3 regions of the Asticcacaulis sp. P2_B1 genome follow, and region 1 is predicted to be linked to each of the others. Evidence: predicted binding sites of a transcription regulator. Region 1 holds the regulator's gene; each other region holds the start of a gene.
The links. Region 1 encodes LexA, which represses DNA repair genes until DNA is damaged. Its sites were predicted from a motif close to ATGTTCNCNANNTGTTCT; they were not measured.
Positions count from the first base shown of each region.

Region 2: a site for LexA is predicted at 1,301-1,318, ahead of AC1DX3_RS12880 (ImuA family protein). Genes of this name have one in related genera too.
Region 3: a site for LexA is predicted at 1,359-1,376, ahead of uvrA (excinuclease ABC subunit UvrA). Genes of this name have one in related genera too.

Region 1 covers NZ_JBFUDD010000001.1:187,630-189,832, reverse strand. Annotated here, with positions in the region: gene trpC (indole-3-glycerol phosphate synthase TrpC) at 1-402, shown strand, start outside; gene lexA (transcriptional repressor LexA) at 493-1,191, shown strand; gene AC1DX3_RS00860 (ComEC/Rec2 family competence protein) at 1,188-2,203, opposite strand, start outside.
Region 2 covers NZ_JBFUDD010000004.1:208,116-210,318, forward strand. Annotated here, with positions in the region: gene AC1DX3_RS12875 (TonB-dependent receptor plug domain-containing protein) at 1-1,105, opposite strand, end outside; gene AC1DX3_RS12880 (ImuA family protein) at 1,356-2,102, shown strand; gene AC1DX3_RS12885 (DUF6504 family protein) at 2,029-2,203, shown strand, end outside.
Region 3 covers NZ_JBFUDD010000001.1:637,336-639,538, reverse strand. Annotated here, with positions in the region: gene uvrA (excinuclease ABC subunit UvrA) at 1-1,287, opposite strand, end outside; gene AC1DX3_RS02985 (hypothetical protein) at 1,585-2,203, shown strand, end outside.

The DNA of each region.
Region 1 (2,203 bases):
GAATCACGCGCCATCGGCGCCGACGCGATTCTGGTGATCATGGCGATGATTGACGATACCCTGGCCAACGAGTTGATCGATGCTGCCCATCACTACGGGATGGATGCCCTCGTTGAGGTGCACAATGCCGAAGAGATGGAACGCGCCCTTCGCCTGACATCCAAACTGATCGGCATAAATAACCGAAATCTCAGGGATTTTCACGTCGATTTGAAAGTTACCGAAGACCTGTCCGGCATGGTGTCATCGGACCACGTATTGGTGGCCGAAAGTGGCATCTTCACCCCGCTTGACGTGGCGCGGCTGGCCAAAACCGGCGCTACAGCCATGCTGGTCGGGGAAAGCCTTATGCGCCAAGGCGACGTCACGGATGCGACAAAAAAACTTCTGACGTTAGCTTGACATTAACGGGAACACATATAGAACATCGAGCCTAGGTTCATGACTTGTTCCGCAAGTGGGCGGTGCAAGCGGTGCGATATAGGTGCTCCCATGTTGACGACCAAACAACGCGAACTTTTGATGTTCATTCATGAACGCATCAAAGAAGGCGGCGTCTCGCCCTCTTTCGATGAAATGAAGGAAGCGTTAGACTTGGCGTCCAAATCCGGCATTCACCGGCTGATTACGGCCCTTGAAGAGCGCGGCTTTATCCGCCGCCTCGCTCACCGCGCCCGCGCTCTTGAGGTCATTAAATTGCCCGACCAAGCCACCACCTCGGCGCCGCCGAAGGGCCGTCAGGCCTTCGTGCCCCAGGTCGTCGAAGGCGCCCGCCCTGTCGAGACGCCCAAAGCTGCTAACGAAGATACCCGTGAATTGCCGTTGTTGGGCAAAATCGCGGCTGGCGTGCCGATCGAGGCCATGGGGCAGGAACGTGACCGTATGCGCATCCCGGAGTCGATGCTGGGTGCCGGCGAGCACTATATCCTCGAAATCGAAGGCGATTCGATGATCAATGCTGGCATTCTCAATGGCGACTATGTCGTCATCAAGAAGACGGATACGGCCCAGTCGGGCGAAATCGTGGTCGCCCTGGTCGACGGAGATACAGCGACCCTGAAGCGTCTGCGCAAGAAGGGAGCATCGATTGCCCTAGAAGCCGCCAATCCGGCCTACAAGACGCGCATCTACAATACCGACGAGGTCAGTGTTCAAGGCCGGTTGGTGGGGCTCGTCCGCCGTTACCACTAATAGCCAGCATCGCTGCCTTCTTCTTCCGACCGTGTTGACCAATAGCGTTTACCGCGTAACGGCTGGGACGCGCGGATAAGCCAGGTCTTGTCTCTCCGCGTCAATTCCAGCGCGCCCATGCGGTCGAAGTCACCTGAACTGATATGATTGACGCCCTGACAGACGGCTGGCCAGTCGCCGACCGGATTACGCATGACCACCAGGTCGCTGGATTGACAGAGTTGCAAAAGACGTTTGTCGTTCGGCGGTTTATTGCTGAACCAGAAGCCGACCCGGTATTTGGCCGTCGCCAAAGGCGCACAGCCATAGCCTTGGCAAACATAGCCCTCAGCATCGACGGGCGACAGGCCGTAATGATGCGTCCATTGCTCGAAACCATACTGTCGCACCTTCGGGCGCAGAACATAGGCGGTTGCACCGGTACGGACGGCCGCATTGCCGCCTTCGGAATCGATCCAGATATCCGGTGGCGCGACGCGCGGCCACCACATAATGCTGCTCGCGAGAAATAGCCCAAGCCAACGCCCCTTGCCGCGAACGAGGCAAATCCATATGAGCCCCAGAAAGGACAGCGGCAGGACATAGGCTGGCGCCGACGGCCAATTGATAACGGCATGAGGTAGGTGGGCAGTCAGATCTGCAATACGATCGATAAGCCACAAGCCGCCACCGGCAATACGCAGACACAGCCAGCCCAGGGGCGTCGCCGACAACACGGTACCCAGGGCGAGGAACGGCATGACGATAAAACTGGTGATTGGCGCCTCGAATAGATTGGACGCCAGACCGTAGACCGAGAAGCGATTGAAATAGGCGATAGCGAACGGCGTGGTGGCCAGGGTGGCAACAACGGATGCCACCAGCGACAACCACAGGCCATGCAGGCCTTTTTGGATGAAGCGCACCCAAGCTGGAACACTGAGTTCGCTGATGGCCGGCGTCATGGTCTCAGCCAGAGCCAAAAGTGCTGCGGTGGCGCTGAATGACATCTGGAACCCCGGTTGGACAACGG
Region 2 (2,203 bases), on a different contig from region 1:
AATCCGGCGTGGCGTCGGTGGGCAGGACCAGGGTCGAGATGGTGTGGCTCTTGTTGTCGCCGGCGGCCGAACTGACGCGCAGGTCGACCTTGAGGGTCTCGGCCGGCTGATCGCCCTTGTGGTCCCAGCGGATGTCGGCGGAGTTGTCGTTGCGGACGGATGAACCGTCGACCTTTTGCGTATAGTCGCCGAAGATCGAGCTGTCATAGTTTTCGCTGGAATGATTTTCCGACTCGCGGTGGGCGTAGCCGAACTGGCCGCTGACGCTGTCATTATCGTTGATGGTGTAGTCGATGCCGCCGGTAACCTGGCCGCTGTCATTGCTGCTGTCGGAATCGCTGTCCTGGACGGTATGGCTGGTGCCGCCGCCTGAAAGCGGGTGATCGACGGTGGAATGGCCGCGGCCGTTTCGGACGTCGTGACGGAAGTTCATGGCGCCAGACAATGTCATCTTGCCGGAATTGCGCGCGACCGACAGCGAACCGTTATAGCGGCCTTCCGAGCCGATATTTGCGATGGCAGCGCCCGACGTACCCGGGCGGCGGTTCTTTTTCATGACCAGGTTGATGATGCCGCCGGTGCCTTCGGAGCCGAACTGGGCGCCGGGATTGGTCATGACCTCGACCGAGTCGATGTCGCCCGACGACATGGATTGCAGGGTGGCGGCGCGGTTGTCGCCCTGCATCATGGCCGAGGGCTTGCCGTCGATCATGACCTGGACATTGGAGTTGCCGCGCAGGGTGACGCTGCCGTTCGGATCGACATTGACCGACGGCACCTTGTTGAGGGCGTCGGAAGCGGTACCCGAGGCGCTGTCGATGTTCTGGGTGTTGTCATAGACCTGGCGGTCGATGCGGTTCTGGTTCTTCTTGCCCTGGACGGTGACGGTCGTGGTCGTCTTGTCGTCGCTCGACGTTGTCGAGTCCTGGCTTTGCGTTGTGGAAGTCGTGGTTTGCGTCGTTTGGGTTTGCGCCTGAGTCGTTTGCGGCGTTGTCGTCTGCGCCGTTGTTGTTTGGGCTTGGGCAGCGCCGGCGCCGATCAGGCCCAGCAGCATCAGGCCGTAAATGCCGGTCATGGCCTGAGTGCGGCCGTTAGGAAATTTCATCGTTGTGACTGCCTTAAAGGTAGGACTTGGGAAGGTAGAATTTGGGAAAAACGTAAAACAGGTGCGTGGCGCATTATCCACAGTGGTCAGGCTTAGCAAGAGGCCACGCGGTAGCTCTTGCCCTATTGTCTGAGAATTCGCCCGAGTGCGTCCTTTGCGACGCACGCAGACTCATCTTGACTCTGAGGAAATTTGGGAACAAAAAGAGAACATCTACTTTATTCAGGATGTGAAAACCCCCGCCCGTGTCATGCCCGTCTTGCCTCATACCCCCCTTAACGAACTGCGTGCGCGAATCCGTCGCCTCGAAAGCGACAGCGGACACAGTCATGGCGTTTTGCCGTTCGGTGTGGCCGAAATAGACCACCATCTGCCCGATGGCGGCCTGGCATTGGGCGCGTTGCACGAAATGGCGGGCAGTGGTCAGGGTACGGTCGACGGCGCCGCGGCGGCCCTGTTCGCCGCCGGCATCGCCGCCAGAACGCCGGGTCAGGTGTTGTGGTGCGTGTCGCGGCCCGACCTGTTCGCCCCGGCCCTGACCCAGGCGGGACTGACGCCCGACCGGATTATCTATGTCGAGGCCGGGGACGACGCCGGCGTGCTGGCCTGTTTCGAGGAAGGTTTGCGCCACGGCAGTCTGGGCGCCGTGGTGGCCGAGGTGGCGAAACTGTCGATGACGGCGTCGCGGCGGCTGCAATTGGCGGCGGAAAGCGGGGGGACGCTCGGTTTGGCGGTCCGGCGATGGCGGCGCGAAAAGGACGCGCGCGATTTCGGCGAACCGACCGCCGCGGTGACACGATGGCGGGTCGGCGCCCTGCCCTCCGCGCCCTTGCCGGTGGAGGGTGTCGGGCCGGCAAGATGGAAGTTGGAACTGCTGCGTTGCCGCGGCGGTGAACGTGCAGAATTTCACGTGGAGTACAGATATGAGGGTCACATCGCTCTATTTTCCGACTTGGGCGACGGATCGTTTGCGCCGAAGCGACGCCTCGCTTCCTGACGCGCCCTTGGTCCTGGTCGGGCGCGACGGCAATCGCCGCGTCGTCACTGCCGCCAACGACCTAGCCCTGATGCTGGGGCTGCGCGTCGGCATGCCGCTGG
Region 3 (2,203 bases), 450 kb from region 1:
CAAGGCCTCGGGCTTCAGGCGGGCACCGTTGCAGGCCTCGCACGGCGTTTCCGATTGATAACGCGCCAGGTCTTCGCGCACCCACGACGAGTCGGTTTCGCGCCAGCGCCGTTCCATGTTCGGGATGACGCCTTCGAAGACCTTGGTGACGTCGTAGCGGCGCGAACCGTCTTCATAGGTGAACTTGATCTTCTGGGCGCCGGAGCCCTGCAGGATAACGTTTTGCACGTCCTCGGTCAGGGCACTCCACTTGGCATCCATCGAGAAACCGTAATGAAGGCTCAGGCTTTGCAGGGTCTGGGCGTAGAGCGGCGAAGGGCCTTTCGACCACGGGGCGATAGCGCCGGCCTTGAGCGACAGTTTCGGATCGGGGACGATGATGTCGCGGTCGAAGGTCAGTTTGACGCCCAGGCCATCGCAGGCCGGGCAGGCGCCGAAGGGATTGTTGAAGGAAAAGAGGCGCGGTTCGATCTCAGCAATGGTGAAGCCTGAGACCGGACAGGCGAATTTTTCCGAAAAGATGATGCGTTTGGGTTCAGTCTCGCCCTCGGGGATATCGGCAAATTCGGCGATGGCAAGGCCGTCGGCCAGGCGCAGGGCGGTTTCGAGCGAGTCGGCGAGGCGCGCCATCAGGCCCGTTTTGACGACGACGCGGTCGATGACGACATCGATATCGTGCTTGAACTTCTTGTCGAGTTTCGGGGCGTCTTCAATGGCATAGTATTCGCCGTTGACCTTGAGGCGCTGGAAGCCCTGGCGTTGCAGGTCGGCGATTTCCTTGCGGTACTCGCCCTTGCGGCCGCGCACGAAGGGCGCTAGCAAGAGCAGGCGGGTGCCTTCGGGCAGGGCCATGATCTTGTCGACCATTTGCGAAATGGTCTGGGATTCGATGGGCAGGCCGGTGGCGGGCGAGTAGGGGACGCCGACGCGTGCCCACAACAGGCGCATATAGTCGTGGATTTCGGTGACCGTGCCGACGGTCGAACGAGGGTTTTTCGAGGTCGTCTTTTGTTCGATGGAAATAGCCGGTGACAGGCCTTCGATCAGGTCGACATCGGGCTTGGACATCAGTTCGAGGAATTGCCGGGCATAGGCCGACAGGGATTCGACGTAACGGCGTTGGCCTTCGGCATAGATGGTGTCGAAGGCGAGCGAGGATTTGCCGGAGCCGGATAGCCCCGTCAGGACGACCAGTTGGCCGCGCGGGATATCGACGTCGACGCCTTTCAGGTTATGTTCGCGGGCGCCGCGGACCTTGATGAAATCCTGATCGAAGTGCTTCGCCATACGCGCCATTTCCTTAAACATAGCAAAGGGGATTATATAGACGCTTTGCCTCGATTTGCCAGTCCCGCGCAAGAACATTTTGGCAACATTAATCATTTTGCAGCGCAATAGGTATCGGTTTTTGACGGTAGCGCGCTCAAGGCCAGGTTTTGTCAGCAGGACTGTTTTGATATGACTGTTTTGACAAGACTGTTTTGACAAGGGTGGGCAAAGCGGACACAGTAGCGTCCAGATTCTGTGGTGAGGGGTTTGTGGATCAGGATTTCGCGGGGGCGTAACGACTGAGGACTGGGTATTATGGCGACCAACCGCAACCGGATGTATGTTGCCCTTGACGAGATGAATCTCGCCATGGAGCACGCCAGTTACCGGTTGACCCGCTCGACGGACAAACGGGCGCGGCTGGCCGGCGCGGTGGTGATCGTCCTCCTGCTGCACCTTGGCTTTTTGTGGATGCTGATCAATACCCGTTCCGATCAATGGAATGTCCGCGAGATGGTCGAGGAGGATCTGCCGATACCGATCGAACTGTGGACGCCACCACCACCCGAGCCGCCGGTCGTGCCGATCGAGCAGCCCGTGCCGAAGCCGGAAACCGAGGTACAGCCGCAACCCCAGCAACAGCAGGCCGAACCGGCGCCGTCACCCCAGGCAGCGGCACCGCAACCGGTCATCCAGCCGACGCCCGCGCCGGCCGTTGTCGTACCCCAGGACAAGCCTGTGCCGGTCGTGGCTCCCGTCGCGCCGCCGCAACCCGTGCCGGTTCCGGCGCCGGCGCCCGTGCCCAATATCAAGGTCAAGAAAGAGGCGCCTGTCGTCCTGAAAAAGAAGGCGGAAGACGCGGTGTCGAACGTCAACAATCTCAATCTGCACGAAGTCCAGGCGGTCGATGTACCGGCCTTGCAGGCGGTGCCGT